3 regions of the Kitasatospora misakiensis genome follow, and region 2 is predicted to be linked to each of the others. Evidence: riboswitches for the same ligand, from Rfam matches in the RefSeq annotation. Region 2 holds a riboswitch; each other region holds the start of a gene.
The links. Region 2 has a riboswitch for cyclic di-AMP ahead of ACFP3U_RS14580 (M23 family metallopeptidase). Riboswitches for the same ligand answer to the same signal wherever they lie in the genome.

Region 1 (9,737 bases), on a different contig from region 2:
GACGGCGCGGCGCTGGTCCGCACCGTCCGGACCATCTACGCGCGCACGCTCCTCCAGGAGCGGCGCCACCACGAGGCGCTCGCGGAGTACCGGCTGCTCGCCGCCACCGCCGAGGGCGGACCGCACGGCCGACGGGCGCTGGAGCCGCGCTTCCGGGCCGCCGAGTGCCTCGAACAGCTCGGCGGGGGCGCGGAGGCGCTCGCCGAGTACCAGGCCCTGCTCGCGGTGTGGCCGGAGGCCGAACCGGAGCGGCTGCTCGACCTCCGGGAGCGGATCGGCGTGCTGCTGGCCTCGCTGGGCGAGACGGAGGCGGCGTGGTCGTGGCTGCTCCAGCTCCTCTTCGACCGTGAACGCCGCGAGGGCCCGCACCACCCGGCGGTCCGCCGCCTCCGGCAGACCCTCGACACCCTCCAGCCCCACCGCACCACCGCCACCCCCTGGCCCCCGCGCGCCTGACCGTGCCCGCCTGAGCCCGCACGCCCGACCGTGCCCGTCTGAGCCCGTATGACTTTCGACAGATCCGCGGCGCCCGACGAGGTCCGTAGGGTCGGGCGGGTGCGGATGAGAGCGTGGTGGGTGGACCTGGCGCTGCTGGTGGTGGGGGCCGGGGCGGTGTCGCTCTGGTGGGTGCTGCCGGGGATCGCGACGGCGTTCCTGGCCGGCGTGCGGATGGACCGGGCGCGGTCGGCGGTGGTCCTGCTGACGGCCCTGGTCGTGGTGGGGGTGCTGGTGGCCGTGGTCGTCCCGGCCCGGTCGGAGCAGGCGACCTCCGTCGTCTCGGTGCTGGTCTGCGCCGGGATGGGCCCCTGGATGGTGGGCCGGTTCTGGCGGCAGTCGCAGGAGTTGGTGCGCGCCGGCTGGGAGCGGGCCGAGCGGGCCGAGCGCGAGCAGCGGTTGGTGGCCGAGCAGGCCCGGCTGCGCGAACGCGCCCGGATCGCCCAGGACATGCACGACGCGCTCGGCCACGACCTGAGCCTGATCGCCCTGCGGGCCGGTGCGCTGAAGCTGGCGCCCGACCTGGCCCCGCCGCACCGGGAGGCGGTGCAGGAGATCCGGGCGGGCGCGGCGGCGGCCGTCGAACGCCTCGGCGAGGTGATCGGCATCCTGCGGGAGGAGACGGAGCCCCACGCCGCCCCGGGCCCGGCCGACGCGGGTGTTCCCCAACTGGTGGGGGAGGCGGCCGCGGCGGGCCTGGACGTCCGGCTGACCGTCGAGGGGGAGCCGGACGGGCTGCCGCGGGCGGCCGAGCACGCCGCCTACCGGGTGGTCCAGGAGGCGCTGACCAATGCCGCCAAGCACGCCCCGGGCGCGCCGGTCACGGTGCTGGTGGCCTACCCGCCGGGCGGTGGCGCCCGCGTCCGGGTGCGCAACGACGCTCCGCCGGTGGGCCCGTCCCCGGCCCGCGCCGATGCGGGAGCCGTCGCGGCGGGACCGGGCGGCCGGGGCCTGCTCGGTCTGGCCGAGCGGGTCCGGCTGGCCGGCGGCACCTTCCGGTACGGGCCCCGGGCCGAGGGCGCAGGCTTCGAGGTCTGCGCCGACCTGCCGCGCTCCGGCGCCCCGGCCGCCCTGGCGGCGGAGCCGGTCGCGGTGTCGCCGGCCCGCGAACTGCGCCGCGCCCGCCGCCGGGTGGGCCGGATGATGGCGGCGGTCGTGCTGGTGCCGCTCTCCGTCGCGCTGGTGCTGACCGCCGTGCTGCGGGGCTGGGCGATCCACACCGCCGGCCGGTCCGTCCTCGACCCCGCCGACTACGACGCGCTCCGGGTCGGCCAGGACCGGGTCACCGTGCAGCGATTTCTGCCGGAACGTCAGTTTCCGTACCATCCGTCCGTGGGCAACCCGCCACCCGGGGGAGAGGGAGTGACGTGCGAGTACTACGCGATGACGGCCGAGGTGTTCAACGACGACCGTTCCGGGGACGCGTACCGGCTGTGCTTCCGGGGCGAGGTGCTGATCTCCCTGGACGCCCTGATCCAGTGAGCGCGCGATGAGCGCCGGGGAGCGGGGCGACGGGACCCGGATGCCGATCCGGGTGGTGGTCGCGGACGACGAGCCGATGGTGCGCGCCGGGGTGCGCGCCGTGCTCACCACCGACCCGGGCATCGAGATCGTCGCGGAGACCGGGGACGGCCGCGAGGCGGTCGACCTGGTTCGGCGCCACCGGCCGGACGTCGCCGTGCTGGACATCCGGATGCCGGGCACGGACGGCATCACCGCCGCCGCGGAGATCCGCCGGGCGGCCGTCACCACCCCGACCGGAGCGGCTCCGGGAATCCTCATGCTGACCACCTTCGGTGAGGACGACTACATCCTGCGCGCCCTCGGTGGGGGCGCCAACGGGTTCCTGATCAAGTCCGGCGAGCCTGAGGAGCTGATCGCCGGGGTCCGGGCGGTGGCCGACGGGGCCGCCTATCTGTCACCCAAGGTGGCCGCCCGGGTGGTGGCGCACCTCGCCGCCACCCGGTCCGGCGGTCCGGCCGACCGCCGGGCCGCCGCCCAGCGGCAGGTGGCCGGACTGACCGCCCGCGAGCGCGATGTGCTGACGCTGGTCGCCGCCGGGCTGTCCAACGGTCAGATCGCCCGCCGGATCGGCGTGGTGGAGGGCACGGTGAAGGCCCATGTCAGCTCCGTCCTGGCCCGGCTGGGAGTGGCCAACCGGGCGGCCGCCGCCGTGCTCGCCCACGAGGCCGGCCTGGCCGCAGGCCCACTCGGCCGAGACCGGGACTGAACCCCACTCAGCCTCTGAGCCCGAGACAGGCCCTGACGCCGTGCCGGGAGCCGAATCCGCGGCCCGGGGTCGGGCCGAGGCCGTGCCCGGCCCGGGTATGGGGGCGCGAGCGGGCGCCAGCAACAGCGGTCCGAGCAGCCGTACCCGGCCCAGCGCGCCGACCACGGCCGTCGCGGACGGCAGCAGCGCGACGACCACCGCCGCCGTGACCGCCCCGCCCAGCACCGCCCCGGCGGCCACGTCGTGCGGGTAGTGCACCCCGGCGGCCACCCGCAGGGCGGCCGTCCCGAGGCCGACCGGGACGACCAGCCACGCCCACCGGGGCCGCAGCAGCACCAGACCGATGGCCAGGGCGACGGCCAGGGTCGCGTGGTTGCTGGGGAACGACCAGTCGCCCGGTGGCGGGCAGTCGGCGAGTGCGGTGGACGGCAGCCCGGCCAGGGCCCGGCACGGCCGTTCCTCGTCGAGCACCACCTTCAACACCTCGCTCGCCCCGTACGCGAGCACCGTGCCGAGGCCGGTGAGCGCGACACCGGCGACCGCGCCGGCGGCCCGCCGCCCGCGCGCCGTCCACCAGCCGAGCACCAGCAGCAGCCCGAGCACCAGCAGGCCGGCCTCGGTGGCGGGTTCCAGCAGGGCGGCGAGCCGGTGCGGGGCGTCGGCGACCGCCTCGGCGACCCGCCGGTACCCGGTGGCCGACCAGCCGGTGACCGGCCGGCCCGGCCCGGCCGCACCGCCGTGCGCCGGGGCCAGCCACCCGACCGCGCCGCCGCCCGCGCCGAGGAGCACCACCGCGAGGGCCGTTCTGTTCCTGACCGTGTTCGTCATGACACGGACGGTAGGTGCCGGGGCCGGGTCCGGACCCGACCCGAAAGCCAGGGGTCGACCTGGACGATCGTCAGGGTTGACGCGGGTCCCGTGCCGTGCCGCGCGGGCTCGGCCGGGATGGCCCGTTCGGGCGACGGTCCGCACCACCCGGGGCAGCCCGCCCTACGCTCGGGGAATCTCCGCCACCCCCCGGACCGCCCCAGCCACCCCGTCACTCCGGAGAGCCGCCATGCACCGTCGCCGGACCGCCACCACCACCGTCGTCGCCGCCGTCACCGGCCTGCTGCTCGCCGCCCCGGGGCTCGCCGGATGCGCCGGCGACCCGCTGACGGCGGGGACGGCGGCCGTGCTGGACGGCCGGCGGATCCCGGTGGACGCCGTGCAGGCCAGGGTGGCCGCGCTGCGGCACACGCCGGGCGGCGTGTCGGCGGACGCCCGGTGGGAGGCGGACGGCCCGGTCCGGCGGGCGGTCACGGATCTGGTGCTCGACGCGGTGGTGGCCCGCGCGGTCGCGGACCGGGGGCCGGCGGTCGCCCCTGCCGAGGTGGCGACCGCCCGGGTGGAGGAGGAGCGGCGCCACGGCGGTGCCGGGCGGCTGGCCCGGGCCCTGGCGGCGCGGGGCGTCCCGGCCGAGGCGATCGACGACCGCCTCGGGCGCGAGCTGGGGATCCGCCGGCTCGCCGCCGCGGCCGGAGCGGACGCCGACACCCCCGCGGGCGACGCCGCCGTGCGCCGGATCCTGGCCGCCACGGCCGACGCGCTCCACCTGCGCGTCAACCCCCGCTACGGCAGCTGGGACCCGGAGCACGCCACCCTCGCCCCGGCCGCCCGCCCCTGGCTCACCGGCTGACGCCGTCCGCCACACCGAAGGCCGCCCGCCGTACCGAAGGCGCCCACGGGTGGAGCGCCCACACCCGGAACCCCGGACCCGTACTCGGGAACAGTCCCGGCGCCCACCCACGCGGGGAGGCAAGCCCCCGGGCGGGGGCGCGGGACGGGCGGGTAGGTTCGAGGGGTGACGACGAATCCTCCGGGCGCGAAGCTGATCCTCCTCATCACGACCCACCGGGTGGCCCCCGGCCTGCTGTCCTGGCCCGCCTGGGAGGCACTGCGGTCGGCCGGGCGGGTGCTCGCCGGCGGCGCCGACCACCCGCAGCTGCCCGCCGTGCGGCAGGCGGGCGTCGAGGTGGAGATCGTGGCGCCCGGCTCCGCCCCCGCGCTCGCCCGCCTGCTGACCGGATCCCCCGCCGACGCCGGCGCCGCCGACACCGCCGACGCCGCCGACACCACTGACGCCGGTCCGACGGTCTGGCTGGGCGGCCCGGACGGCGACCCGGGGCTGACCGACGCGCTGGCCCGCCTCGCGGTCGAGCACGCCGGCGAGGTGCCGGAGATCGAGGTGCTGCCGGGCTCCTACGACCTGCCCGGCGCGCGCCTGCTGGACCTGGTCTCCGTGATGGACCGCCTCCGCTCGCCGGGCGGCTGCCCGTGGGACGCCGAGCAGACCCACGCCAGCCTGGTGAAGTACCTGGTCGAGGAGGCCTACGAGCTGGTCGAGGCGATCGAGGAGGGGGACCGCGCCACGCTCCGGGAGGAGCTGGGCGACGTCCTGCTCCAGGTCTTCTTCCACTCCCGGATCGCCGAGGAGCACCCCACCGGGGCCTTCTCGATCGACGACGTGGCGGGCGACATCGTCGAGAAGCTGATGTACCGGCACCCGCACGTGTTCGGGGACACCGAGGCGAGCGGCACGGCCGAGGTGGAGGCCAACTGGGAGGCGCTCAAGGCGGCCGAGAAGTCGGAGCGCGAGTCGGTGCTGGACGGCGTGCCGGCCGGGCTGCCCTCGCTCGCGTACGCGGCGAAGCTGGTCTCGCGGGTGCGCCGGGCCGGGTTCACCGGGGTGCCGGACGAGCCGTACGAGCTGCCCGCCGCGCTCACGGCGGAGTCGGCGGGCCGGTTGCTGCTCGCGGTGGCGCAGCGCGCGCACGACGCCGGGATCGACGTGGACGCCGCGCTGCGGGCGGCGGCGCGGGGGTACCGCGACGCGGTGCGCGCCGCCGAGGGCCTGAAGCCCGCCGAGCCGGCGGAGGAGCCCGAGCCGACGGAGGAGCCCGAGTAGACCGCGGAGCGCGAGTAGACAGCGGAGCCCGAGCAGGCCGAGGAGCTCCAGCAGCCGAGGAGTTCCAGCAGGCGGGCCCGGCCCCGGGCCCGCCGAACCGTCCTCAGGCCGCGGCGACCTCCTCCACCGGACGGCGCTGCGGCGGGACGACCTCGCCGATCGCCTCGCCGACCAGGGCGACGAGTTCGGCGAGCCGCTCCAGGTCGAGGTGGTCGGGGAGTTCGGAGAGGGAGACGATCCGCTCGCCGCCCGGCCCGGCCACGCAGAACAGGTCGATCGGTCCGAGGTGCTTCTCGGCGGTGTCGACCAGGGCGGCGACGTCGCTGGGGCGGCGGACGTCACCGCCCACGCCGACGACCCGGCAGCCCGGGCGGTCGAGTTCGGTGGCGAGGTCCTCGGCGACCCCGCTCCGCTGGTCGGCGATCAGCATCCCGGCGGCTCCCGCCGCGGTGAACCGGCGAGCGAGGTCCGCCCCCGACCCGCCGTCGAGTACCGCGACGATGACCGCACCGGTGACCCGCATGGCCCTGCTCCTCCCTGTGGGCGGCTCCGCACCGGCGCCCACGGACATCTTGCGGAGGATCGTAGGCACGACCTGACCCTCCGCAACAGGAATTACCCCTCAGGTGACCAGGCTCACGCCTCCCGTTCCCCACGATCACCGGACGGTGTGAACGAGGCGCGACCGACACCACCCAAAACGCGACCGACACCACCCGGAACGCGACCGACACCACCCAAAATGCGACCGCCCGCGCACTGCCCCCGCGCCCACGGTGCGGTGGCCCGGACCCGCCCGGGATACCGTCGACCCATGCCAGCTCAGCCCGCCTCCGCCCGTCCGCCCCTGTTCACCTGGGAGTTCGCCGCCGACCCCTACCCGGCGTACGCGTGGCTGCGCGAGCACGAGCCGGTGCACCGGACCACCCTGCCGAGCGGGGTGGAGGCCTGGCTGGTCACCCGGTACGCGGACGCCCGGCAGGCGCTCGCGGACAGCCGCCTCTCCAAGAACCCGGTGCACCACAGCGAGCAGGCCCACCGCACCGGCCGGGTCGGGATCCCGGGCGAGCGCCAGGCCGACCTCATGACGCACCTGCTGAACATCGACCCGCCGGACCACACCCGGCTGCGCCGCCTGGTGTCGAAGGCGTTCACCCCGCGCCGGGTGGCGGCCTTCGAGCCGCGGGTGCAGCAACTGACCGACCGGCTGATCGACGGCTTCGCGGCCCGCGGGTCCGCCGACCTCATCCACGAGTTCGCCTTCCCGCTCCCCATCTACGCGATCTGCGACCTGCTCGGCGTACCGGCCGAGGACCAGGACGACTTCCGGGACTGGGCCGGGATGATGATCCGACACGGCGGCGGCCAGCGCGGCGGCGTGGGGCGGGCGGTGAAGCGGATGCGCGCCTACCTGGCGGAGCTGATCCACCGCAAGCGCGCCGACCTCGGCGACGACCTGATCTCGGGGCTGATCCGGGCCAGTGACCACGGCGAGCACCTCACCGAGAACGAGGCCGCGGCGATGGCCTTCATCCTGCTCTTCGCCGGCTTCGAGACGACGGTCAACCTGATCGGCAACGGCGTGTACGCGCTGCTGCGCAACCCGGGGCAGCGAGCCCTGCTCCAGGAGTCGATCGGGCGCGGCGAGAGCGCGCTGCTGGAGACCGGGATCGAGGAACTCCTGCGCTACGACGGCCCGGTGGAGCTGGCCACCTGGCGGTTCGCGACCAGTCCGCTGACCATCGGTGGGGTGGAGATCCCGGTCGGCGACCCGGTGCTGGTGGTGCTGGCGGCGGCGGACCGGGACCCGGCGCGGTTCGCGGACGAGAACACCCTGGACCTCGCCCGGACGGACAACCCGCACCTGGGCTTCGGGCACGGCATCCACTACTGCATCGGCGCTCCGCTGGCGCGGTTGGAGGGGCGGGCCGCGCTGACCACGCTGCTGTCCCGGCTGCCGGACCTCCGGCTCGCCGCGGACCCGGAGGAACTGCGTTGGCGCGGTGGTCTGATCATGCGCGGGCTTCGTGAACTTCCGGTGGAATTCACGCCCGAAAGGACAGCGGACGCAACCTTTTCGAACCCCTCGCCGGTCAACTGACGGGGACTCGACGGCTGCTCCCGACACGCTGACGCGCAGTCTCCGAAGGCCGGTCCGTAGGGGTCTGAATCACCATCAACCCGGGCATACCGCTTCGGTTGGTGGACAATCCATCATGGGACGTGATTTCCATGTGATATCGGCGATATGAGCTTGTGATTGCTCTGAAGATCTGTCTACTCTCCGGGGAGCTCGCGGAAGCGAGTCCCGTGCGCGGAACGCCGAGTCCTGCCCGCCGTGTCACCGGAAACCGACCAGAACCCTGGGCAGGGGCGGGGGAACCAGGTCTTTGCGCCGTCTCCCACGGCTAGGGGTGAAGCCGCCTCAGCGCGGCCGGGCCACCTCCCGGTCCGAACCCGACAGCTCACCTCGCAGGCGTGCGGAGAGGGACCTTTCATGCTGTTCGTTGGAACCGGTCGTCACCGTCGCCGCACCCAGACCGAGAAGGCCATCGCCGTCGCCGGGGTCGCCGGCGTCGGACTGGCGATGCCGATCCTCACCGCCACCGGCGCCTCGGCCGCCCCGGCCTCCACCTGGGACGCGGTCGCCCAGTGTGAGAGCGGCGGCAACTGGAGCATCAACACCGGCAACGGCTTCTACGGCGGGCTGCAGTTCACCTCCGGCACCTGGAAGGCGTTCGGCGGCACCGCCTACGCGCCGCAGGCCAACCAGGCCTCGAAGGCGGCGCAGATCTCCGTCGCCGAGAAGGTGCTGGCCTCGCAGGGGCCGGGCGCCTGGCCGGTCTGCTCCAAGAAGGCGGGCCTGAGCAAGGGCGGCGCCCCGGCGGCGGTCGACACCTCGACGGACGCCGCGCCGGCCGCCCAGCAGCAGCAGGCACAGCCGCAGCAGCAGGCCCCGAAGCCCGCCGGGCCGAAGCACGCCGCCCCCAAGTCGCAGGCCCAGCAGGCCCCGCAGGCCACACAGGCCCAGCCGCAGCAGCAGCAGGCCGGCCACGGCTACACCGTCCGCGCCGGTGACACCCTCGCCGGGATCGCCACCACCCAGGGCGTCCAGGGCGGTTGGCAGGCCCTGTACGACGGCAACCGCGGCACCGTCGGCGGCGACCCGGACCTGATCGTCCCGGGCCAGGTCCTCGCCCTCGGCTGACGTCCGGCCCGCCGCGGTGCCCGCGCGCCGGCCCCGGCCGCGCGCGAGCACCCGGCGGACCGCACGGCAGCAGACCACACCGAACCGCACCGGACGGCGCCCGTCCGGATCCGATCGATTCCGCCCGCTTCGTCCACATCCGGGCGTCCCCGGGCGGGCAACCAGGTGAACTACCGGTGCGTAGCACGGCCACACGCTGAGACGGAGTCGAGGTGGACGTGGCCCGGACAGCGCGTGCGGTTAGGCTCTGGTCGTAACGACTCCGCAATCGTCCGGCCGACCGCACCCACCTTCGGCCGAACCTGCTTCCGCTAGGAGATGCCTCGTGCCGTCCATCGATGTCGTCGTAGCCCGTGAGATTCTCGATTCGCGAGGCAACCCCACGGTCGAGGTAGAGGTCGGCCTCGACGACGGCAGCACCGGCCGTGCCGCTGTCCCGTCGGGTGCCTCCACCGGTGCCTTCGAGGCCCTGGAGCTTCGCGACGGCGACAAGAACCGCTACTTCGGCAAGGGTGTCGAGAAGGCCGTCCTGGCCGTCATCGAGCAGATCGGCCCCGAGCTGGTCGGCTACGACGCCACCGAGCAGCGCCTGATCGACCAGGCCATGCTCGACCTGGACGCCACCCCGGACAAGTCCTCGCTCGGCGCCAACGCCATCCTGGGCGTCTCGCTGGCCGTCGCGCACGCCGCCTCCGAGGCCAGCGACCTGCCGCTGTTCCGCTACCTGGGCGGCCCGAACGCGCACGTCCTGCCCGTCCCGATGATGAACATCCTCAACGGCGGTTCGCACGCGGACTCCAACGTCGACATCCAGGAGTTCATGATCGCGCCGATCGGCGCGGAGTCCTTCTCCGAGG
Region 2 (9,737 bases):
CGAAGGCCGTGCACGGGTGCGAGATCCCGAGGCGGACGACGGCGCCGACGGGCGCGAGGTCGCCCGCGTCCCGCAGGAAGGCGTGCTGGTCGTTGAGCGCGGTGATCCGCGCCGCCGTGCCCGTCAACTCCGCCCCGCCGCGCACCGATTGCGGCTCCGGAAGGCCCTCGTCGAACGGCAGGTCGCGCTTGCCCGCGTCCAGCAGCGCCAGCTGCGGCTCCGGCCGGGACACCACCCGCGCCCAGCCGTGCAGCGCCGCCCGCAACACCCCACCGCCGGCCGCAGCCCCTCCCCCACCCCGGGCGAGCGGCGAGATCCCCCGGTAGAAGCCGTCGTCGTGCGCGAGGTACGCGCCCGAGCGCAGCACCACGAAGGCGTCCGGCAGGGCGCCCAACTCCTCGGCCACCAGGTCGAAGTAGGCGCTGCCGCCCGCCGTGACCACCGGCGCGGCGCCCTCCGCGTACCGGCCGGCCAGCCGCCCGTGCAGCTCGGCCAGCGACCGCAGGTACCCGCGCACGGTGCCGAGCCCGCCCTCGGTGGCGTCGTGCGCCAGGGCGCCCTCGTAACCGCCGATGCCGGCCAGCCTCAGGGTCGGCGCGCGCCGGACGGCGTCCGCGATCTCCACGGCCGCGTCGACGGTGCGCGCACCGGTCCGGCCGCCGGGACCGCCGAGTTCGACGAGCACCTCGACCGGACGCTCGGCGCTCGCCGCGCGCAGCGCCTCGTCCATCAGCCGGACGCTCTCCACGGAGTCGACCCAGCAGAGGAAGGCGAAGTCCGGATCGTCGGCGAGCTCGCCCGCCAGCCAGCGCAGGCCGGCCGGGTCGAGCAGGGAGTTGGCGAGCAGTACGCGCCGGACGCCGAAGGCGCGCGCGACCCGCAGCTGCGGCAGGTTGGCGAGGGTGATGCCGTGGCTGCCGGCGGCCAGCTGTGCCTGCCAGAGTGCGGGCGCCATGGTGGTCTTGCCGTGCGGGACGAGCGCCAGGCCGGCGTCGGCGCACCAGCGGGCCATGGTGCGCAGGTTGTGGTCGAGCGCGCCCGCGTCGAGGGTGAGCAGCGGGGTGCCGAGGTCGGCCAGGGTGGGGCCGGTGGCCAGGTACTGGCGGACGGTCAGTCCGGCGGCGGCCGGCGGCAGCGCCTTGAACCGCCAGTCGAGCACCTCGTCGGCGAGCGCCGCCACCGCACCGGCGTCGATCGCGTCGCCGCTTCCGCCAACGGCCCCGCTGCCGGGCCCGCCAGTGCTGGCGAAGGTCTGGTCCACCGTCTTCCTCCATCTGCCAGGTTGCAACATATGCAACGACAGTTGCACATGCTGGCGACACGGTTCTAGCATTCGCGCCGGACGAAGGTCAACGACAGCCGCCCGCCGGACGCGAGCCGGTCAGGCTCGCCGCAACGCCCCCGCCCCGGCCCTTGGAGCACCATGAGCCAGACCGTCTCCCGCGCCCTGCGCATCCTCGCCGAACTCGGCGAGGGCGAGCGCTCCCTGGACCAGTTGGCCGCGGTGCTCGGCGTGCACAAGACGACCGTGCTCCGCCTGCTCCAGAGCCTCGAAGAGGGACGTTTCGTCTACCGCGACGCCGGCTACCGCTACCACCTGGGTGCCGGCCTGTTCGCACTCTCGGGCCTCGCCCTGGAGCAGCGCGGCGTCCGCCGGATCGCCGCGCCGCACCTCGCCGAGCTGAACGCCGACACCGGCCAGACCGTGCACCTGGCCGCGTACGAGGGCGGCGAGGTCGTCTACATCGACAAGTACGACTCCCGGCACGCGGTGCGGATGTACTCGCGGATCGGCCTGCGCGCCGCCCTGCACAGCGCCGCGGTCTCTAAAGTGCTGCTCGCCGGCCTGCCCGCGCCCGAGCGGCGCCGGGTGGTGGCCGGCATCGACTTCACCCCGTACACCGCGCGCACCCTCACCACGCCCGAGGCGCTGCTGGCCGAGCTCGACAGGGTCGCCGCCCAGGGCTGGGCGCAGGACCACGCCGAGCACGAGGCGTTCATCAACTGCGTGGCCGCGCCGATCCGGGACGCCGGCGGCCGGGTGGTCGCGGCCGTCTCGATCTCCGTCCCGGACATCGCGCTCCCCTACGAGCAGGTGCTGGAGCTGCTGCCCCAACTGCTCGCCACCACCCGGGCGATCTCCGCCGACTGCGGCCGGCCCGCGCAGCAGCCATAACTCCCCGGCCGCACCCATGACTCCCGTCCGCACCTCCCCTCATCGACGAAGCGAGCACGCATGAGCGACAAGACCGAGATCCGCACCGACGGCGCCCCCGCCCCGGCCTGGATGTTCTCCCAGGGCGTCCGCAAGGGCCCGATCCTCCAGGTGTCCGGCCAGGGCCCGCAGGACCCGGCCACCGGCGAGTACCTCCACCACGGCGACGTGAAGGCGCAGACCCGCCGCACGCTGGAGAACGTCAAGGCGATCGTCGAGGCCGGCGGCGCGACCGTCGAGGACGTGGTGATGTTCCGGGTGTACCTCACCAAGCGGGCCGACTTCCCGCTGATGAACGAGGTCTACGCCGAGTTCATCGAGGAGAACATCAAGCCGGGCGGCGTGAAGCCGTGCCGGACCACGATCTTCGTCGAGCTGCCGCAGGAGCCGATGCTGGTGGAGATCGACGCCCAGGCGGTCATCGGCTGACCGGCCCCGGACGGACGAGCACCACCCCTACGGCGAAGGGCCCGGACAGCACGTCCGGGCCCTTCGCCGTACGTCCCGGCGCCTTGCTCTCCCCCTCACAACTGATTAGGTTAGGCTCACCTAACCAACAGGCCAGCCCGTCGGAGGTCCCGTACCCATGCGCCCCCACCCGCACAACCACGGCCACGGCCACGGCCATGACGGCGACCGCGCTCACCAGCACGACCACGACCACGACCACGACGCCGAGATCCCCGAGCCCACCGCCGCCGAACGGATCGGCAGCCTGCTCACCGCCGCCTCCTCGGTGGTGCTCCGCGCCGGCGGCGAGCAGCACGAACTCACCACCCCCGTCTCGGTGCACGGCTCCCGGCTCCGGCTGCGCGCCCCGCTCGACTCCCCGGTGACCTCCGCCGCCGCCCGCGAACAGGACGGCCTCGCCGTCGTGCTCGACCTCACCGACATCGCCCCGGTGGCCGTCCGCGACCGGGTCCGTGGCCGCCTCACCCTGGCCGGCCGGCTCCACCTCGCCCACCTGGCCGACGACGGTCTCAGCGTCCACCTCCGCCTGGACGTGGCGCACGCCGCCCTCTCCACCCCGTACGGCACCACCGCGATCACCGGCGCCGACCTCGCCGCGGCCACCCCCGACCCGCTCGCCCGCTACGAGGCCGGCCTGCTCACCCACCTCGCCGACGACCATCCCGACGCGCTCGCCGTGCTCACCCGGCTGCTCGACCCGGCACTGCTCGCCGACCACCCCGACATCCGCCCGCTCGCCCTCGACCGGTACGGTCTGGTGCTCCGCCTGGACCACCCGCACGGCCACCGCGACGTCCGCCTGGTCTTCCCCGAACCGGCCCGCGACGCGGACGAGTTCGGCCACCGGGTGCACCAACTGCTGACCGCCGCCGAACAGGCGCTGCCCGCCCACCGCTCCTGAACCGGCAGAGCCACCAAGACTCCTGACGCCGAGTCAGAATCCGCACCACCGAACCACACCCCCCGGGTACGACGACGGCCGACCCGGCTCACGAAGGAGGTCTCGTGAGCCGGGCCGGCCGGCAGGACGGGCGTGTCCCGCGCCCGTCGATCCACTGAAGGTGCGGCGATCACCCGGTCGTTCGGTCACCCGACATGACCATTCCGGGAGGTCGTTTCGCCCCGCACCCAGCGGTGGCATGTGATCCGGCCCAGTGCCGGATCGCGTCGATCAGACCGAGGGTCAGATCGCGACGCCGTGCGCCCGCAGGTAGGCGAGCGGGTCGATGTCCGAGCCGTACTCCGGGCCGGTGCGGATCTCGAAGTGCAGGTGCGGGCCGGTCACGTTGCCGGTCGCACCGGAGAGGCCGATCTGCTGGCCGACGGTGACGGTCTGGCCGATCGACACGCCGATCGAGGACAGGTGCGCGTACTGGGCGTACTTGCCGTCGGCGAGCTTGATCTCGACCTCGTTGCCGTAGGCGCCGCCGTTGCCGGCCTTCACCACGGTGCCGGCGCCGACGGCGCGCAGCGGGGTGCCGGTGGAGACGACGAAGTCGACACCGGTGTGGTAGCCGGAGGCCCACATCGAGCCGGCCACACCGTAGGCGGTGCCGATCTTCGGGTTGGCCACCGGGGTGACGAAGCCGGAGGCGGCGACGGCCGGGGCCGGGGCGGCGGGCTGCGCGGCCTGGAGGGCGACGGCCTGGACCGCCGGCTTGGCGGCCGGGGCGGCCGGGGCGGCCGGCTTCGCCGAGTCCTGCGAGACCTGCGCCTTGGCGGCGGGGGCCGCGGGCGCGGCGGGCTTGGCGGCCGGGGCCGGGGCGGCCGGCTTCGCGACCTCGGCGGCCTTGGCGCCCAGCGCGAGCTTCTGGCCCGGGAAGATGAGGTTCGGGTTGGCGCCGACGACCGAGCGGTTGTGGTCGTACAGGGCCTTCCAGCCACCGTCGACGTTCTTGGCATCGGCGATCTTCGACAGGGTGTCCCCGCCAACGACCTTGTAGGTGTCCTCGACCGGAGCGGCCGGAGCAGCCGGAGCGGCGGGGGCGGCAGCCGGAGCAGCGGGGGCGGCCGGAGCAGCGGCCGGGGCGGCGTCGACGCTGACGGCACCGGTCCAGGTGCTGCTCTGCTGCGTCTGGCCGGCGGCCGGGGCCTCGTGCGCCTGGGCGGTGATGGTGGTCACCAGCGGGAGGGCGAAGGCGGCACCGGTGACGGCGGTGGCGATGCCGATCCGGGCGGCGCGGGGCAGGGCGATACGACGAGCCTGTGCGGGCATGGAAGATGTCCTCTCCGACGCCTACGAGGTGAGCTGTCGGGTTCGGGCTGGAGTTGCCCGGCCGCAATAAGACGCGGCTTCACCCCAAGCCGGACCGTGGGAATTCGGGTCCGGCGACTTACCTGTGGGTCCCCCGCTCCTGCCGTACAGAGTTCGTTGCGTACCACCGGGCAGCGGCAGGACTAGGCGTTCCACCCGGTGGCCACCCGGGCTGACGCCGGGCGGTCGCTGAACTAAAACCCATCCGTTCGGGTGAAGCAATGTCGATCTCCGGCACCCGGGACCAAAGTCCGGAATGTCGTGACGCTCCGCTCGAGAGGCATGCACAGTACGTGCACAATCCATTCACCGCGCGCAAGTGATCCGGTACTCTCCGCCGATATCGTCATCGGTGCGCACACGATCACTCACCCAACGGACATCCCCGACACACCCCCGGTGACCCTTGTCACTTCAGCCCCGGGAGACCGACCATGAGCCGTGACTACCTCCGAGGCCGGCACCCTGCGATTGAGCACCGCGCAGGGACGCTGGGTACTTCTGGCGACGGTGCTCGGCTCCAGCATGGCGATGCTCGACGGGACCGTCGTGAACGTCGCGCTGCCCCGGATCGGCACCGATCTCGGCGCCCAACTCGACGCCCTGCAATGGACGCTCAACGCCTATCTGCTCACCCTGGCGGGCCTGATCCTGCTCGGCGGCGCGCTCGGCGACCGGTACGGCCGGCGCCGGGTCTTCCTGCTCGGCGTGGTCTGGTTCGCCGCCGCGTCGGCGGCCTGCGCCGCCGCCCCCACCATTGAGGTGCTGATCGCGGCGCGCGCCGTGCAGGGCATCGGCGGGGCCCTGCTCACCCCGGGCTCGCTGGCGATGCTCCAGGCGGTGTTCCATCCGGACGACCGCTCGGCGGCGGTCGGCCTCTGGTCCGGACTCGGCGGGGTGTCGGCGGCCGTCGGCCCGTTCCTCGGCGGCTGGCTGGTGGACGGACCGGGCTGGCGCTGGATCTTCCTGCTGAACCTGCCGCTGGCCGCGATGGTGGTCGCGGTGGCCGCCCGGCACGTCCCGGAGAGCCGGGACGAGTCCGCGACCGGCCGCTTCGACGTGCTCGGCGCGGTGCTGGCCGCCCTCGCGCTCGGCACCATCACCTACGCGCTGACCGCCGCCGGGAACGGCCTGTCCGCCACGGTCTGGGTGACCGGCGCGGCCGGCGTGCTGCTCGGCGCCGCCTTCATCGTGGTCGAGCGCCGCACCCCGGAGCCGATGCTGCCGCTCGGCCTGTTCTCCTCACGGCTGTTCACCGCCGTGAACCTGGTCACCCTCGCCGTCTACGCGGCGTTCAGCGGCGTCTTCTTCCTCCTGGTCGTCCAGCTGCAGATCGTCTCCGGCTTCTCCCCGCTGATCTCCGGGCTGGCCCTGGTGCCGATCACCGTGATCATGCTGGCGCTATCCGCCCGGGCCGGACGGCTGGGCAAGCGGATCGGCCCGCGGCTGCCGCTCACCGTCGGCCCGCTGCTCTGCGCGGTCGGCGTGCTGCTGATGCTGCGGATCGGGCCCGACGCCTCGTACTGGACGGACGTGCTGCCCGCCGTCGCGGTGATGGGCAGCGGGATGGTGCTGCTGGTCGCCCCGCTGACCGCCACCGTGCTGGCGGCGGTGGAGGTGCGGCACGCGGGCATCGCCAGCGGGGTCAACAACGCCGCGGCCCGCGCAGCCGGCCTGCTCGCCGTCGCCGCGCTGCCCGCCCTGGCCGGTCTCAGCGGCGACGCCTACCAGGTGCCGTCCGCGGTCGACTCCGCCTTCCACACCGCGATGCTGATCTGCGCCGGGCTGCTCGTGGCGGGCGGGCTGACGGCCCTGGCCGCCGTCCACGGGAACGTCCTGGCGCCGGAGGACCACCACCCGGTGGCCGAACCGGACTGCCGCTACGCCTGCGGCACCAACGCCCCGCCCCTCGACCCGGGCCACCCGGCCGCCGAACAGCGCTGACCCCCACCGCGACCCCGCCGAGAGGCCCGAACACACCGCGGGCCCCGCCGCCGAATCGGCGACGGGGCCCGGAAGCCGGGGTGGAGCGAGCGTCAGAGAATGTCGCCCGGCGCGTACTTGGCGCCCTCCGGATACGCGGCCGCGACGGCCTCGACCTGGCGGACGACCTCGGCGACCTGCGCACCGGCCGCCCCCGTGAAGGACAGCCGGTCGGCCAGCAGCGCGTCCAGCCCGGCCCGGTCCAGCGGGATCCGGTCGTCGTTCGCCAGCCGGTCCAGCAGCTCGTTCTCCCGGGCGCCGGCCCGCATCGCGAGCGCCGAGGCGACGGCGTGCTCCTTGATGACCTCGTGCCCGGTCTCCCGGCCGACGCCCGCGCGCACCGCGCCCATCAGCACCTTGGTGGTGGCCAGGAACGGCAGGTAGCGGTCCAGCTCGGCCTCGATCACGGCCGGGAAGGCGCCGAACTCGTCGAGGACGGTCAGGAAGGTCTCCAGCAGGCCGTCGAAGGCGAAGAAGGCGTCCGGCAGCGCGACCCGGCGGACCACCGAGCAGGAGACGTCGCCCTCGTTCCACTGGTCGCCGGCCAGCTCGCCGGTCATCGACGCGTAGCCGCGCAGGATCACGGCCAGCCCGTTGACGCGCTCGCAGGAGCGGGTGTTCATCTTGTGCGGCATCGCGGAGGAGCCGACCTGGCCCTCCTTGAAGCCCTCCGTCACGAGCTCGTGGCCGGCCATCAGGCGGATGGTCTTGGCCAGGCTGGACGGCGCGGCGGCGAGCTGGACGAGGGCGGTCAGCACCTCGAAGTCCAGCGAGCGCGGGTAGACCTGGCCGACGCTGGTGAGCACGTTCTCGAAGCCGAGGTGCCCGGCGACCCGGCGCTCCAGCTCAGCGAGCTTCTCGGTGTCGCCGCCGAGCAGGTCGAGCATGTCCTGGGCGGTGCCGACCGGGCCCTTGATCCCGCGCAGCGGGTAGCGGGCGATCAGCTCCTCCAGGCGGCGGAAGGCGACCAGCAACTCGTCGGTGATCGACGCGAAGCGCTTGCCGAGGGTGGTGGCCTGCGCGGCCACGTTGTGCGAGCGGCCGGCCATGACCAGCTCGGCGTGCTCGGCGGAGAGCCGGCCCAGGCGGACCAGCACGGCGACGGTGCGGTCGCGCACGTGCTCCAGCGACTGCCGGATCTGGAGCTGCTCGACGTTCTCGGTCAGATCCCGGGAGGTCATGCCCTTGTGGATCTGCTCGTGGCCGGCGAGGTCGCTGAACTCCTCGATCCGGGCCTTGACGTCGTGCCGGGTGACCCGCTCGCGGGCGGCGATGGAAGCGAGGTCGACCTGGTCGATCACCCGCTCGTAGTCGGCGACGGCGGTGGCGGGCACCTCGACGCCGAGGTCCTGCTGGGCCTTCAGGACGGCGAGCCACAGGTGGCGCTCGAGGACCACCTTGTGCTCGGGGGACCACAGCTGGGCCAGGGTCGCCGAGGCGTACCGGGAGGCCAGGACATTGGGGATCTGGGGCTTCGCGCTCACGCTTCGCAAGCCTAACAGTCGAGGTCAGCCGGAACGGCGCCGGATCGGGTAGGCTGGGGCGATTGAGCAACTGTCGCACGGAGTTTTGCAACCTTCTCGCCGCAAGGATACCACACCCATGAACGGATCTCCAGCGGTTCCCACCCCGACACTCGACGCGGCCGACCACCTGGCCGAGGCGCTGCGCACCGAACAGGCCCGGCTCACCGGCCTGTACGCCCACCTGGACGCCGCGCGCGAGCGCACCCGCCGGACCCTCGCGGAAGCCGGCCGCGAGGCCGGGCCGGGCGGCACCCACCAGGCCCGGCTGGAGCGCGAACTGCGCGCCGCCGAGGCCGTCCGCCGCGCCGCCCGGCTGGACGCCGTCGAACGCGGCCTCTGCTTCGGCCGCCTCGACCACCGCGACGGCACCGTCCACTACATCGGCCGGATCGGCCTCCTCAATCCCGGCGACGGCGCCGCGGACGACACCGGGAACGACGCCGCGGCCGGCGCCGGGGCCGCGGCGTACGAGCCCCTGCTGATCGACTGGCGCGCCCCCGCCGCCCGCCCGTTCTACACCGCGACCCCGGCCGACCCGGGCGAGGCGGTCCGCCGGCGCCACCTGCACACCAGCGGCCGCGTCCTCACCGGCCTGGACGACGAGGCGCTCGACCTGGCCCGCCTGGACGAGCACGGCCGGCGGACCCTGGTCGGCGAGGCGGCGCTGCTGGCCGCCCTGGGCCGCGTCCGCACCGGCCGGATGGGCACCGTGGTCGCCACCATCCAGACCGAGCAGGACCGGGTGATCCGCGCTCCGCTGCCCGGCGCGCTGGTCGTCCAGGGCGGCCCCGGCACCGGCAAGACCGTCACCGCCCTGCACCGCGCCGCCTACCTCCTCTACACCCACCGCGCGGTACTGGAGCGGCGCGGCGTCCTGGTGGTCGGCCCCAATCCCGCGTTCCTGCGCTACATCGACCGGGTGCTGCCGGCGCTCGGCGAGACCGAGGTGGTGCTCCGCACCGTCGGCGAGCTCTTCCCCGGCGTCCGGGCCACCACCGGAGACAGTCCGGCCGCCACCGTGGTCAAGGGCGGGCCGTGGATGGCGGAGGTGGTCCGGCGGGCGGTCGAGGCCCACCAGGCGCCGCTCGCGCGCGACCTGCTGTTCGGCGAGCACCTGCGGCTGTCCCGCCGGGTCTGCGCCGAGGCCCGGGACGCCGCCCGCGGCCTGCGCCTACCGCACAACCGGGCGCGGCCGTTCTTCCTGCGCACCGTGCTCGACGCGCTCGCGGTCGAGCAGGCGCTCGCCCTCGGCCGCCCGTACGACGAGGAGGAGGCCCGCCACGCGCCC
Region 3 (9,737 bases), on a different contig from region 2:
GACGAGGAGCAGGGCCTCGCCTCCGGTCTGGTGAACACCGCGATCCAGGTGGGCACCGCGGTCGTCCTGGCCGGCGCGACCGCGATCATCACCGCCGGCAGCGGCGGCGGCACCGGCGCCGAGGCCCAGCTGGACGGCTACCGGCCGGCGCTGCTGTTCGTCACCGGGGTCGCGCTGCTCGGCCTGGTGATCGCCGTCGCGGGCGCCGCGCTCGACCGGCGGAAGAAGGCAACTCCCCTGCCGGTACCGGACTATGATTATCCGTCAGGAGGCCGGGAGGACCTGGCCGAGCGACGCGACGGGATCCTCAGCAAGAACTGAGCGACGGCAGGGGTTCCACGACGGCAGAGGTTCCACGACGCCCGGATCCACCCCAGGTCCTCGCCGTCGGGCAAGGCGCCGGCTCTACCAAACCCCCGTGTTGGTAGGGCCGGCGCCTCTCCGTACGAGCCGAACCTGACCGCCCGGCCGAATGCCGGACGCCACGGTTCGGTCGCCGGCCCGGCCAGTATATTGGCCGCCAGCCAACGAATGTACGGAGCAGACACGATGGCACCTCGCGGGGATTCGGTCAATGAGGAGATGCGCCAGCGGTCCCGGCGGCGCATCATGCGGGCCACCGTCGAGCTCGTCGACCAGCGCGGATACGCCGGCACCACGCTGACCGACATCGCCGAGCGGGCCGGGCTCGCGCGCGGCCTGCTCTCCTACTACTTCGACGGCAAACGGCTGCTGATGCAGTCGGCCACCCACCGGATGATGCACCAGGCGCTCTCCACCGCCCTCGACGAGCTGACGCCCGACGCGGGCCCGGAGGCCCGGCTGGCCCGGGCCATCGACGCGGTGCTGAGCCTGGCCATGGAGCACCCGCGGGTGATGCGCTCCCATCTCGCGCTGATCCTCGACCCGGACAGCGGCGCCTTCGTCCAGGACCCGGAGCAGCAGCAACTCGGCGCGATCCTCCAGGGATTACTGCTCGACTGGGGCGCGCCCGACCCGGCGGCCGAGCACGCGGTGCTGCGCAGCGCGCTGATGGGCGGGTGCATAGGCGTGCTGCTGCCCGGGGCGGAGGTCCCGCTGGCGCCGATCCGCGCCGACCTGTTCCGCCGCTACGACCTGCCCTGGCACCTGGGCCTCCCGCCGCAGCCCTTCCCGCCGGAACGGGAGCGGGCGCCGGCCCGCGGCTGAACCGCGGCGGCCGGCGCCCGCTCCCTCCGTCGAACTCCGGGCAGGCGCCCGGACTCGACACCCGGATTCGACGCCCGGGTCAGCGCTCCTTCAGGATCGAGGCCAGCAGGTCGATGGTGCGCTCGGGCGTGAGGCTGTCCACGCAGAGCCGCTCCATGACCTGGATGTAGGCGTCGACGTCGTCGCGCTTGTCGAGGTACAGCGCGCTGGTCAGCTGCTCCAGGTAGACGACGTCCGCGAGGTCCTGCTCGGGAAAGCGCAGGATGGTGAACGCGCCGGACTCACCGGCGTGCGCACCGAAGCGGAACGGCATGACCTGGATGACCACGTTGGACTGCTCGGCGGCGTCGATCAGGTACTGGACCTGGCCGCGCATCACCTGGGGGCCGCCGACCGGACGGCGCAGCGCGGCCTCGTCGATGACCGCCCAGAGCCGCGGGCTGCCGCCCTCGGTGAGCAGCTTCTGACGCCGCATGCGCAGGCTGACCCGGCGCTCGACCTCCTCCTCGCTGATCACCGGCCGACTCTGGCCGAAAACCGCTCTCGCGTACTCCTCGGACTGCAGCAGGCCGGGGACGAACTGGACTTCGTAGGTGCGGATGAGGGCAGCCGCCTCCTCAAGCCCGACATAGGTCTGGAACCAACCCGGCAGGACGTCGTTGAAGCTGTGCCACCAGCCCGACTTGTTGGCCTCGCGGACCAGGCCGAGCAGCGCCTCGCGTTCGAGGCCGTCGTCCACGCCGTAGAGGCTGAGCAGGTCGGCGACGTCGCGTTCCTTGAAGCTGACGCGGCCGAGTTCCATGCGGCTGATCTTGGACTCGGAAGCCCGGATCGCGTAGCCCGCGTCCTCGCGGGTGATGCCGCGCGTCTCTCGGAGCCGGCGCAGCTGGGAGCCGAGGAGGATCCGGCGGACCATCGAGCCGCCGCCCGGCTGAACTGTGGTCATGCGGTCCTAACCTCCACGTAGGGCAAACAGCGCACAGTCTGCCATCAGTTGAGCGCTCACGGTGCCGATACTGACGGATGTTCCTATCAGTTCCGTACTCCGCACACCAGGATGCACGTGCATCCGGCGCTTGCATATGCCATTTGAACGACTGCACGTGAATCGACTCTTGCATCTGCTGTGAGCGCAGAGCACGATGGTGCACGTGCACCTGCACATCCCTGGCAATCCCGCGGGCTCCGCGTCGACCCCACGCGCGATTCCGTGCACCGGCCCGGTAGCGCCCCCGCGCCTCCGGGCCCACGTGCGCGCGCGCCTGAAGGTCGAGAGGCGGTCGCGCGGCCTAGCGAGTCGGAGGTGACCGGCATGACCCCGGCGGGTCCAGCCGTGTCGGCCCCCTTATGGGAGGAGCTCTTCATGAGCACCGGAACGGCTTTGGCAGTCGACCCCCATGTGGTCACGTGTACGCTCGCTCCCCGCTATGAAGCCGTCAGAACCGCGCGCGACTTCGCCAGGACCGCCCTCCACCGCTGGGGGCTGGGCGAGCTCTTCGACGACGTCGCGCTGGTGGCCTCGGAGCTGGTGACCAACGCGCTGCGGCACGCGATCGGCGCATGCCCCAGCACGGTGGGCGACTACGACTTTCCCACGCAACCGACGCCCGAGGGCCGGCTGCCGATCCGAATAAGCCTCGTGCACCGCGCGCCCCAGGTGGTCTGCGCGGTGAGCGACCCCAGCAGCATCGGCCCGGTGGCCCGGGAGGCGGACTTCGTGGCGGAGTCCGGTCGCGGCCTGCACCTGGTCGACTCGTTCAGCCACTCCTGGGGCTGGCACCCGCTGGGCGGCGGCAAGGTCGTCTGGGCGCTGTTCGAGGCGGAGGAGGAGAGCCGACGACCGGCCCCCCTCGCCGAGTTCGGCGGACGGCACCGGCGCTCGGCCTGACCGCGCGTCCGACGACGACTCCGACCGCGGCACACCACACCCCGGCGGGCCTCGTCCCGGTACCGACCATCCACCCCGGCGACGGCGACCGGCGGCCCTCGGGCAGCGGGCACCGGCAGCCTTCCGGCGGTGGCGTCCCCTCCGATCCGCGTGCGGCGGCTCGGTACGGCGGCGGCGACAGCGGCAGAGACCGCGACCGGACGCCGTGGCGGTTGCGGCACCTCCCGGGCGGCACCCCGGGCCGGACCACCCGCAGCCGGACCCGCCAGAAAAAGACAAAGGCCGTCGTGGTGTCAGCACCCACGACGGCCCCCCGATGGTGAAGCCGATGGCCGGTCAGACCGCCAGGTGGTCGAACTCCCCGTCCTTGGCCCCCAGCAGCAGTGCGGCGATCTCGGCCCGGGTGTAGATCAGCGCCGGACCGTCCGGGAAGCGCGAATTGCGCATCGCCACCTCGCCCCCCGGGAGGGCGGCGAACTCGACGCAGTTGCCCTGAGAGTTGCTGTGCAGGCTCTTCTGCCAGACCACGCCCTCGAGGTCCGTAGCGGCCATCCCGTTGTACGGGTCGTACGTGTGATGCGCGTCGTGCATAGAAATCTCCCGAAGAGCTCCGGAGTGGGTCGTTCAGCTCGGCGCCCCGGCCCCCGCCAACGACCGGGCCGGCCCCGTACCGGCCCGGCACAACGCCTCACTTGACGCGATGATAGCTCCAGTGCACGTGCATCAGCACGGGACATTGCAGGTGCACGGGCTCTTCGACACCGAACTGGAACTCTTCGCGAAGAGCCCTCCCGGCGGCACGTAAGCGGACATAGCCGACTGAATCGGCAAGCCGCCGATAACCGCCCGTAGGCGACCCCCCGCTGAATGTTGATCTTCGGACGCCGGGAGTCGCCCTTTCGTGACGCTCCGTCAGGTGAGTCGTATGCTGTGAGACATCTCACGCGCCACCCCGGCAACGGAAGGCCCGTTCCGGCGCATCTGCGTGGGTACCGGGAGAACCGCCGACCGGTGGCCGGTTATGTCCGGTTTTCGGACCGGTGGTCCCCCTCGGTACGGCAGCCGACTGCGGGCCGGGCGGGCCGATGTCCTACGATCTCCGCCATGAGCACCGCAGCCATCCCGGGCGCGCCACTGCCCGTCCGCACTCCAGGCTCCCGTGCGCGGGGGCGCCACCGCCGTCCCGAGCGCCCCGAGATCCCGGCCGGTTCCCCGGCCCTGCTGCTCGCCGTCCCCGCGGCCGCCGGGCCGGAATCCCGGTCCGTGGTCGAGGAGCTGCTGTCCATCGTCCGCAGCGAGCAGAACGGCGTCCTGACCGTCGCCGGCTACCTCGCGGCCGACGGGACCGACGGCGAGCGCACCGTCGCCGAGCTGCTGGCCGAGGCGGCCGAGGCCGGCCTGCCGGCCCCGATCGTGGTGCCGCTGGCGCCCGGCCCGCACGACTTCCTCCCCGAACTGCACGCCCTCGCCGCCGAGTACGGCGCCCCCGTCACCGACGCGCTGGGCCCGCACCCGCTGCTCGCCGAGGCCGTCCACGTCCGCCTCTCCGAGGCCGGTCTGGCCCGGGCCGACCGCGCCCGGCTCTTCGCCATCGCGACCGCCGCCGACGGCGTGGTGCTCACCACCGTCGGCGGGCAGGCCGCGGCCGACGCCGCCGGCATCACCGGCATGCTGCTGGCCGCCCGGCTCGCCGTGCCGGTCGTCCCGGCCGCGCTGGACGTGCCCGGCTCGGTCGCCGAGGCCGTCGCCCACCTCAAGGAGATGGGCGCCCAGAACCCGGCGCTCGCCCCGCTGGTGATCGGCCCCGAGGCGGACGCCGAGCTGCTCGCCACGGCCGCCGAGGAGTCCGGCTGCCCGTCGGCCGCGCCGCTGGGCGCGTACCAGGCGGTGGGCCAGCTGGTCGCCTCCACCTACCTGGCCGCGCTGCCGGCCGTCGACCCCGCGCTCGCCGTCGAGGACGCCGAGGACGCCGGCCCGAGCGGCGGCGGGCGGCACGCCGCCCAGTAACGGACACCTCGCCGGAGGGCCCGGAACGGTCACCCCGTTCCGGGCCCTCTCGGCACTACCGCTCGCCGACCCGCGTGACCGGATCCCGCGGCGCGGCGGCACGGCTACCGCCCGACCCTGGTGGTGGGCGCGGCCGCGTCCTTCAGTCTCAGCGCGGGGACCTGCACCGGCCGGGACTGGCCGGCCAGGGTCGGCACCGGCGCGGCGGCGGCGTTCCACTTCGGCTGCGCGTCGCCCTCCTCGCCCGCCCGGCGGACCTTGAGCACCTCGGTCGACCCGGTCCGGCGCAGCAGGATGTTCTTGGGCGCCCCGGCCTCCGGGTCCAGCCAGAGCTCGTTGCCGCCGAACTCGCAGTCCAGCAGCAGGACGTCGTCCGGCTTGCCGTCGGCCCCGGCCCGGAAGGCGACCCCGGCCCGGCGGTAGCCGGTGAACCGGGTGCGGCTGAAGGTGACGGACTCCCCGGCGAGTTCGTGCCGGGCGGTGGAGACCGCGAAGTCGCTGAGCCCGGCCGCGTCGATCAGCAGCCCGTCGAAGACGCTGCCCTTGTCCCGGCCGAGCGCGTGCAGCGCCACTCCCCCGCCCGCGTTGCCGTACAGCACGCTCGCGGTGTAGTCGAAGTCGTTGAGGTAGGCGCCGTGCTCGATGCCCCAGCCGCCGTTGTGGTAGGCGGCGAACTCGGTGACCACGTGGTGCCGCTGGGCGTTGAGCCAGACGAAGATGCCGTCCTGCAGGTTGTTGTGGGCGAGGCAGCGCTGGAAGGTCCAGACGCCCTCGCTGTTCTCCGGCCACTCGAAGCCGGAGGCGCCGTTGGCGCCCTGCACGCCGACCGCGACGCAGTCCAGGGCCTTGCCCCCGGTGCCCGCGCCGAGGTTGAAGCCGGTCAGCCGGTAGGCGCGGGGGTTGGGTTCGAGCAGGGTACGGGAGGCCACGCAGGACTCGTAGACGATGTCGTCGGAGGGCTGCTGGGGGGTTCGGGTGTCCAGCGGGCCGTCCCACCAGTAGGCGTCCTCCCAGGTCTCGTGGCTGACGCAGCTGCGGAAGGTGATGCCGTGGCTGGCGTGCGGCACGAAGGCGTGGCTGCCGGCGTCGCGGACCACCACGCCCTCGACGACGGTGCCCCGGGTGGCGTCGCCGAGCCGGTGGAAGTGCAGACCGTACCGGCCGAGCACCGGCGCGGTGACCGGTGCGGTGCCGTCCGGGCCCCGCCAGGTCTCCTTGGTGTCGGCGCGCGGGCCGACCCAGCGCAGCGCGGCGTGCCGGACGTCGGCCCGGCGGGAGCTGGTGAGGTGGACGTGGGCGCGGCCCTTGGCGGTGCCCTCGACCCGGACGCTGCGGGTGAGGTTGAGCAGTTCGGCGCCGACGGTGACGCCTCCGCCGGCCGCGACCCGGGGGTGCGGGTGCTTGAGCGGGGTCTCCAGGGTGACGGTGGTTCCGCTGACGGACCGGAGGGTGACGAGGTCGTAGCGGGCGGCGAAGCCGTCCTGGTCGGGCGGGCCGGTCGGGGTGACGGCCAGTTCGTCGCCGGGGAGCCAGCCGGCGGGCGGGGCGGCCAGGTTGACGACGGTGTCGCCGGCCTTGAGGTCGCGGTCGGCGCGGACCCAGGCGGTCTTGGCAGCGCCGTCCAGCCGGAGGTAGCCGGCGCCGGTGACCCAGAGGCCGACGTCGGTGTCGACCACCGTCATGCCGTCGCCCTTGAAGCGTTTCTCGTCGACGCCGGGGAAGCGCAGTGTGTGGGTGTGGTCCCCGTCGGGGGCGAGGGCGAGGGTGCCGCGGATCTCGACGTTGCCGGCGGCGGCGAGGGTGAGGGTGCGGTCGGCGGCGAAGGTGAGGCTGCCGCCCGGCTCCACCAGCAGGGAGCCGACCTCGGCGTCGGTGTCGAGCAGGACCTTGTCGGTGATCCGCACGGCGCTGCGCGGGCCGGGTGGGCCGCCGCCCCAGCCGGCCCGGTCGGACCAGCGGCGGCCGCCCTGGTCGACGGTGGGCGCGGGGGCGGGCTGCTCGGGGGGTCCGGCGCCCGGGGCTCCGGTGCCGCCCGGCGGGGCGGCGCCGTGGCCGCCGCCCGGGCCCATCGGGCCGGCCGCTCCGGCCGGGGGCGTCCCGACCACGGCGGCCGGGGTGACCAGCCGGGTCTCCCCGGTCAGCGAGCGGCGCAGGATCTCCTCGCCGCTGATCGCCGCGAAGGCGGTGCCGACGGCGAGCCAGCGCAGTAATCCGCGACGGCTTACGGGAGTTCGGGGTAGTTCGGGCGGGATGTCCACTCTGCGGTGTTTTGCCCGGCGATGCGCTCCGCGCGGCCGGGCGGCCGGTCGAGCGGCGTCCGGCTCCTCGTCACTGCCCATCGGTGCGTAGCCCTCCCCCCAGACGGCTGCGGCGGCGTCGGCGCGCTGCCGACGTTCTGAAGCATAGGCAGTTGTGTTGACCAGGACGGGCGTTACCGGAAATCGGTCATTTCTGATCATGAAGGACAGCCTCTCAGCACGGTTTTCGTAAACCGTGACGACCGTCACACATGTTTGCGGTTTGAACTCGCCTCTGCTTAACGTGCTCCCGTTCGTGGCCACACGGACCCAGCTCGTTCGCAACGCCGAGTCCTGCCGTCGGGCGTGCTGGCAGTGCAATTTGCACCACGGCAGGAGCGGGGGAACCACAGGTAGTTCGCCCAGGACCGGTCCTCGGACCGGACCCGGGCTAGGGGTGAAGCCGCGTCCACAGCGCGGCCGGGCAACTCCGGCCCGAATCCGACAGCTCACCTCGCAGGCGTGGGAGAGGACCACGTCTTCATGCTGCACACCAACGGCACCCGTCTGTCCGGCCGTACCCGTCGCGCGATCGCCGCCCTCGGCGTCGCGGGCATCGGCCTCACCATCCCCTGCCTCACCGCCGGCACCGCCTCGGCCGCCTCCGTCGCCACCTGGGACAAGGTCGCCCAGTGCGAGAGCACCGGCAACTGGAGCATCAACACCGGCAACGGCTTCTACGGCGGCCTCCAGTTCACCAACTCCACCTGGGCCGCGTTCGGCGGGACGTCGTTCGCCCCGCGCGCCGACCTCGCCACCAAGGACCAGCAGATCGCGATCGCCGAGAAGGTGCTCGCCGTCCAGGGCCCCGGCGCCTGGCCGGTCTGCTCGATCCAGGCCGGTCTGACCAAGGGCGGCACCCCGGCCGCCGTGGACACCACGACCGCCGCCAAGCCCGCCGCCCCGGCCCCGGCCCCGGCTGCCAAGCCGGCCGCCCCGGCCCCGGCCGCCCAGCCCGCCGCCCCCGCCGCCAAGGCCCCCTCCGCCGACGCCGCCCAGCAGCGCTCCGGCGGCCAGGACTGGCAGAAGTGGCGCCAGCAGGACGGCCAGCAGGCCACCGGGGACTACACCGTGGTCGCCGGCGACTGGCTGTCCTCCATCGCCGACAAGAACGGCGTCCAGGGCGGCTGGGAGCGGCTGTACGAGCTCAACCGCGCCACCCTGACCAAGGGCCCGCACACCATCTACCCGGGCCAGCACCTGACCCTGGGCGACCACACCAAGACCCAGGCCTCCGCCACCGACCAGTCCGGCCAGGGCTTCGACTGGTTCAACCGTGCCAAGGGCGCGCAGAACGGCACCGCCACCGCCACCGACGCGTCCGCCGTGACCCAGGACAAGGCCCAGGGCCAGCCGGCCGCCAAGCCCGCCGCGAAGGCCGAGACCCCGGCCCCGGCCGCCGCCACCGGCAGCATGGCCGCAGCCGTCGCCTTCGCCCAGTCGAAGGTCGGCCAGGCCTACGTCTACGGCGGCACCGGCAACGGCGGCTGGGACTGCTCCGGCCTGACCCAGGCCGCGCTGCGCGCCGCGGGCATCTCCGTCCCGCGCGTCGCCGCCGACCAGGCCGCCGCGTCCACCCACGTCTCGCTGGACGCCCTCAAGGCCGGCGACCTGCTGTTCTGGTCCAACAACGGCCAGGACTCCGGCGTCTACCACGTCGCGCTCTACACCGGCGACGGCAAGTACATCGAGGCCGCCAACCCGAGCGTGGGCGTGCGGGTCCAGACCGTCGCCAACTTCGCGCCGGACTTCGCCGGCCGGGTCTGACCGGTCTGACCGGTCCGACCGGCGCACCGCCGGTAGGACCGCACCACCGCCAGGCCCGTGCCCCCGGGGAGCAGTCGCTCGCTACCCGGGGGCCGCGGCATGCCCGGGCTCCGGACGGCCCGATCGCCCAGGAGGGCTGAGCGGGAACGCCGAGGGCCCGGGGAGCATGTCGCTCCCCGGGCCCTCGTGGTCTGTCCTCAGCGCGCGCGGGCGCCGGTCGAGCCGCGCATCACCAGCTCCGGCTGGAACATGAACTCCCCGCGCTGGACGGCGTTCCCGCCGACCTCCTCCAGCAGGGCGTCCACGGCCGCGGTGGCCATCGCCTCCACGGGCTGGCGGACGGTGGTCAGCGGCGGCTCGGTGAACGCTATCAGCGGCGAGTCGTCGAAGCCGACCACCGAGACGTCCTGCGGCACCGACAGGCCCCGCTGACGGACCGCCCGGATCGCGCCGAGCGCCATCATGTCGCTGCCGCAGACGATCGCCGTGCAGCCCTTGTCGAGCAGCGCCCCGGCCGCCGCGTGCCCGCCCTCCACGCTGAACAACGTGTGGTGGACGAGCTCCTCGGCCTGCTCCGGCGTGTACCCGAG

Region 1: it holds a riboswitch for cyclic di-AMP, as region 2 does, so the genes downstream of both, ACFP3U_RS20220 (LysM peptidoglycan-binding domain-containing protein) here and ACFP3U_RS14580 (M23 family metallopeptidase) in region 2, are expected to answer to the same signal.
Region 3: it holds a riboswitch for cyclic di-AMP, as region 2 does, so the genes downstream of both, ACFP3U_RS26185 (transglycosylase family protein) here and ACFP3U_RS14580 (M23 family metallopeptidase) in region 2, are expected to answer to the same signal.

Annotation. Positions count from the first base shown of each region.
Region 1 is NZ_JBHSOF010000026.1:13,865-23,601, forward strand. Features, by position in the region: gene ACFP3U_RS20180 (protein kinase domain-containing protein) at 1-456, shown strand, start outside; gene ACFP3U_RS20185 (sensor histidine kinase) at 562-1,977, shown strand; gene ACFP3U_RS20190 (response regulator) at 1,985-2,725, shown strand; partial or broken gene ACFP3U_RS20195 (phosphatase PAP2 family protein) at 2,927-3,553, opposite strand; gene ACFP3U_RS20200 (hypothetical protein) at 3,783-4,403, shown strand; gene ACFP3U_RS20205 (nucleoside triphosphate pyrophosphohydrolase) at 4,569-5,672, shown strand; gene ACFP3U_RS20210 (SDR family NAD(P)-dependent oxidoreductase) at 5,776-6,195, opposite strand; gene ACFP3U_RS20215 (cytochrome P450 family protein) at 6,487-7,773, shown strand; cyclic di-AMP (ydaO/yuaA leader) riboswitch at 8,016-8,167, shown strand; gene ACFP3U_RS20220 (LysM peptidoglycan-binding domain-containing protein) at 8,170-8,880, shown strand; gene eno (phosphopyruvate hydratase) at 9,206-9,737, shown strand, end outside.
Region 2 is NZ_JBHSOF010000015.1:117,439-127,175, forward strand. Features, by position in the region: gene ACFP3U_RS14560 (type III PLP-dependent enzyme domain-containing protein) at 1-1,261, opposite strand, end outside; gene ACFP3U_RS14565 (IclR family transcriptional regulator) at 1,424-2,176, shown strand; gene ACFP3U_RS14570 (RidA family protein) at 2,237-2,644, shown strand; gene ACFP3U_RS14575 (DUF2470 domain-containing protein) at 2,802-3,587, shown strand; gene ACFP3U_RS14580 (M23 family metallopeptidase) at 3,870-4,901, opposite strand; cyclic di-AMP (ydaO/yuaA leader) riboswitch at 4,905-5,072, opposite strand; gene ACFP3U_RS14585 (MFS transporter) at 5,382-6,884, shown strand; gene purB (adenylosuccinate lyase) at 6,977-8,407, opposite strand; gene ACFP3U_RS14595 (HelD family protein) at 8,526-9,737, shown strand, end outside.
Region 3 is NZ_JBHSOF010000040.1:9,964-19,700, forward strand. Features, by position in the region: gene ACFP3U_RS26150 (MFS transporter) at 1-321, shown strand, start outside; gene ACFP3U_RS26155 (TetR/AcrR family transcriptional regulator) at 583-1,188, shown strand; gene ACFP3U_RS26160 (helix-turn-helix domain-containing protein) at 1,268-2,134, opposite strand; gene ACFP3U_RS26165 (ATP-binding protein) at 2,552-3,076, shown strand; gene ACFP3U_RS26170 (DUF397 domain-containing protein) at 3,413-3,667, opposite strand; gene ACFP3U_RS26175 (sirohydrochlorin chelatase family protein) at 4,181-5,083, shown strand; gene ACFP3U_RS26180 (hypothetical protein) at 5,188-7,341, opposite strand; cyclic di-AMP (ydaO/yuaA leader) riboswitch at 7,696-7,856, shown strand; gene ACFP3U_RS26185 (transglycosylase family protein) at 7,843-9,147, shown strand; gene ACFP3U_RS26190 (LacI family DNA-binding transcriptional regulator) at 9,345-9,737, opposite strand, start outside.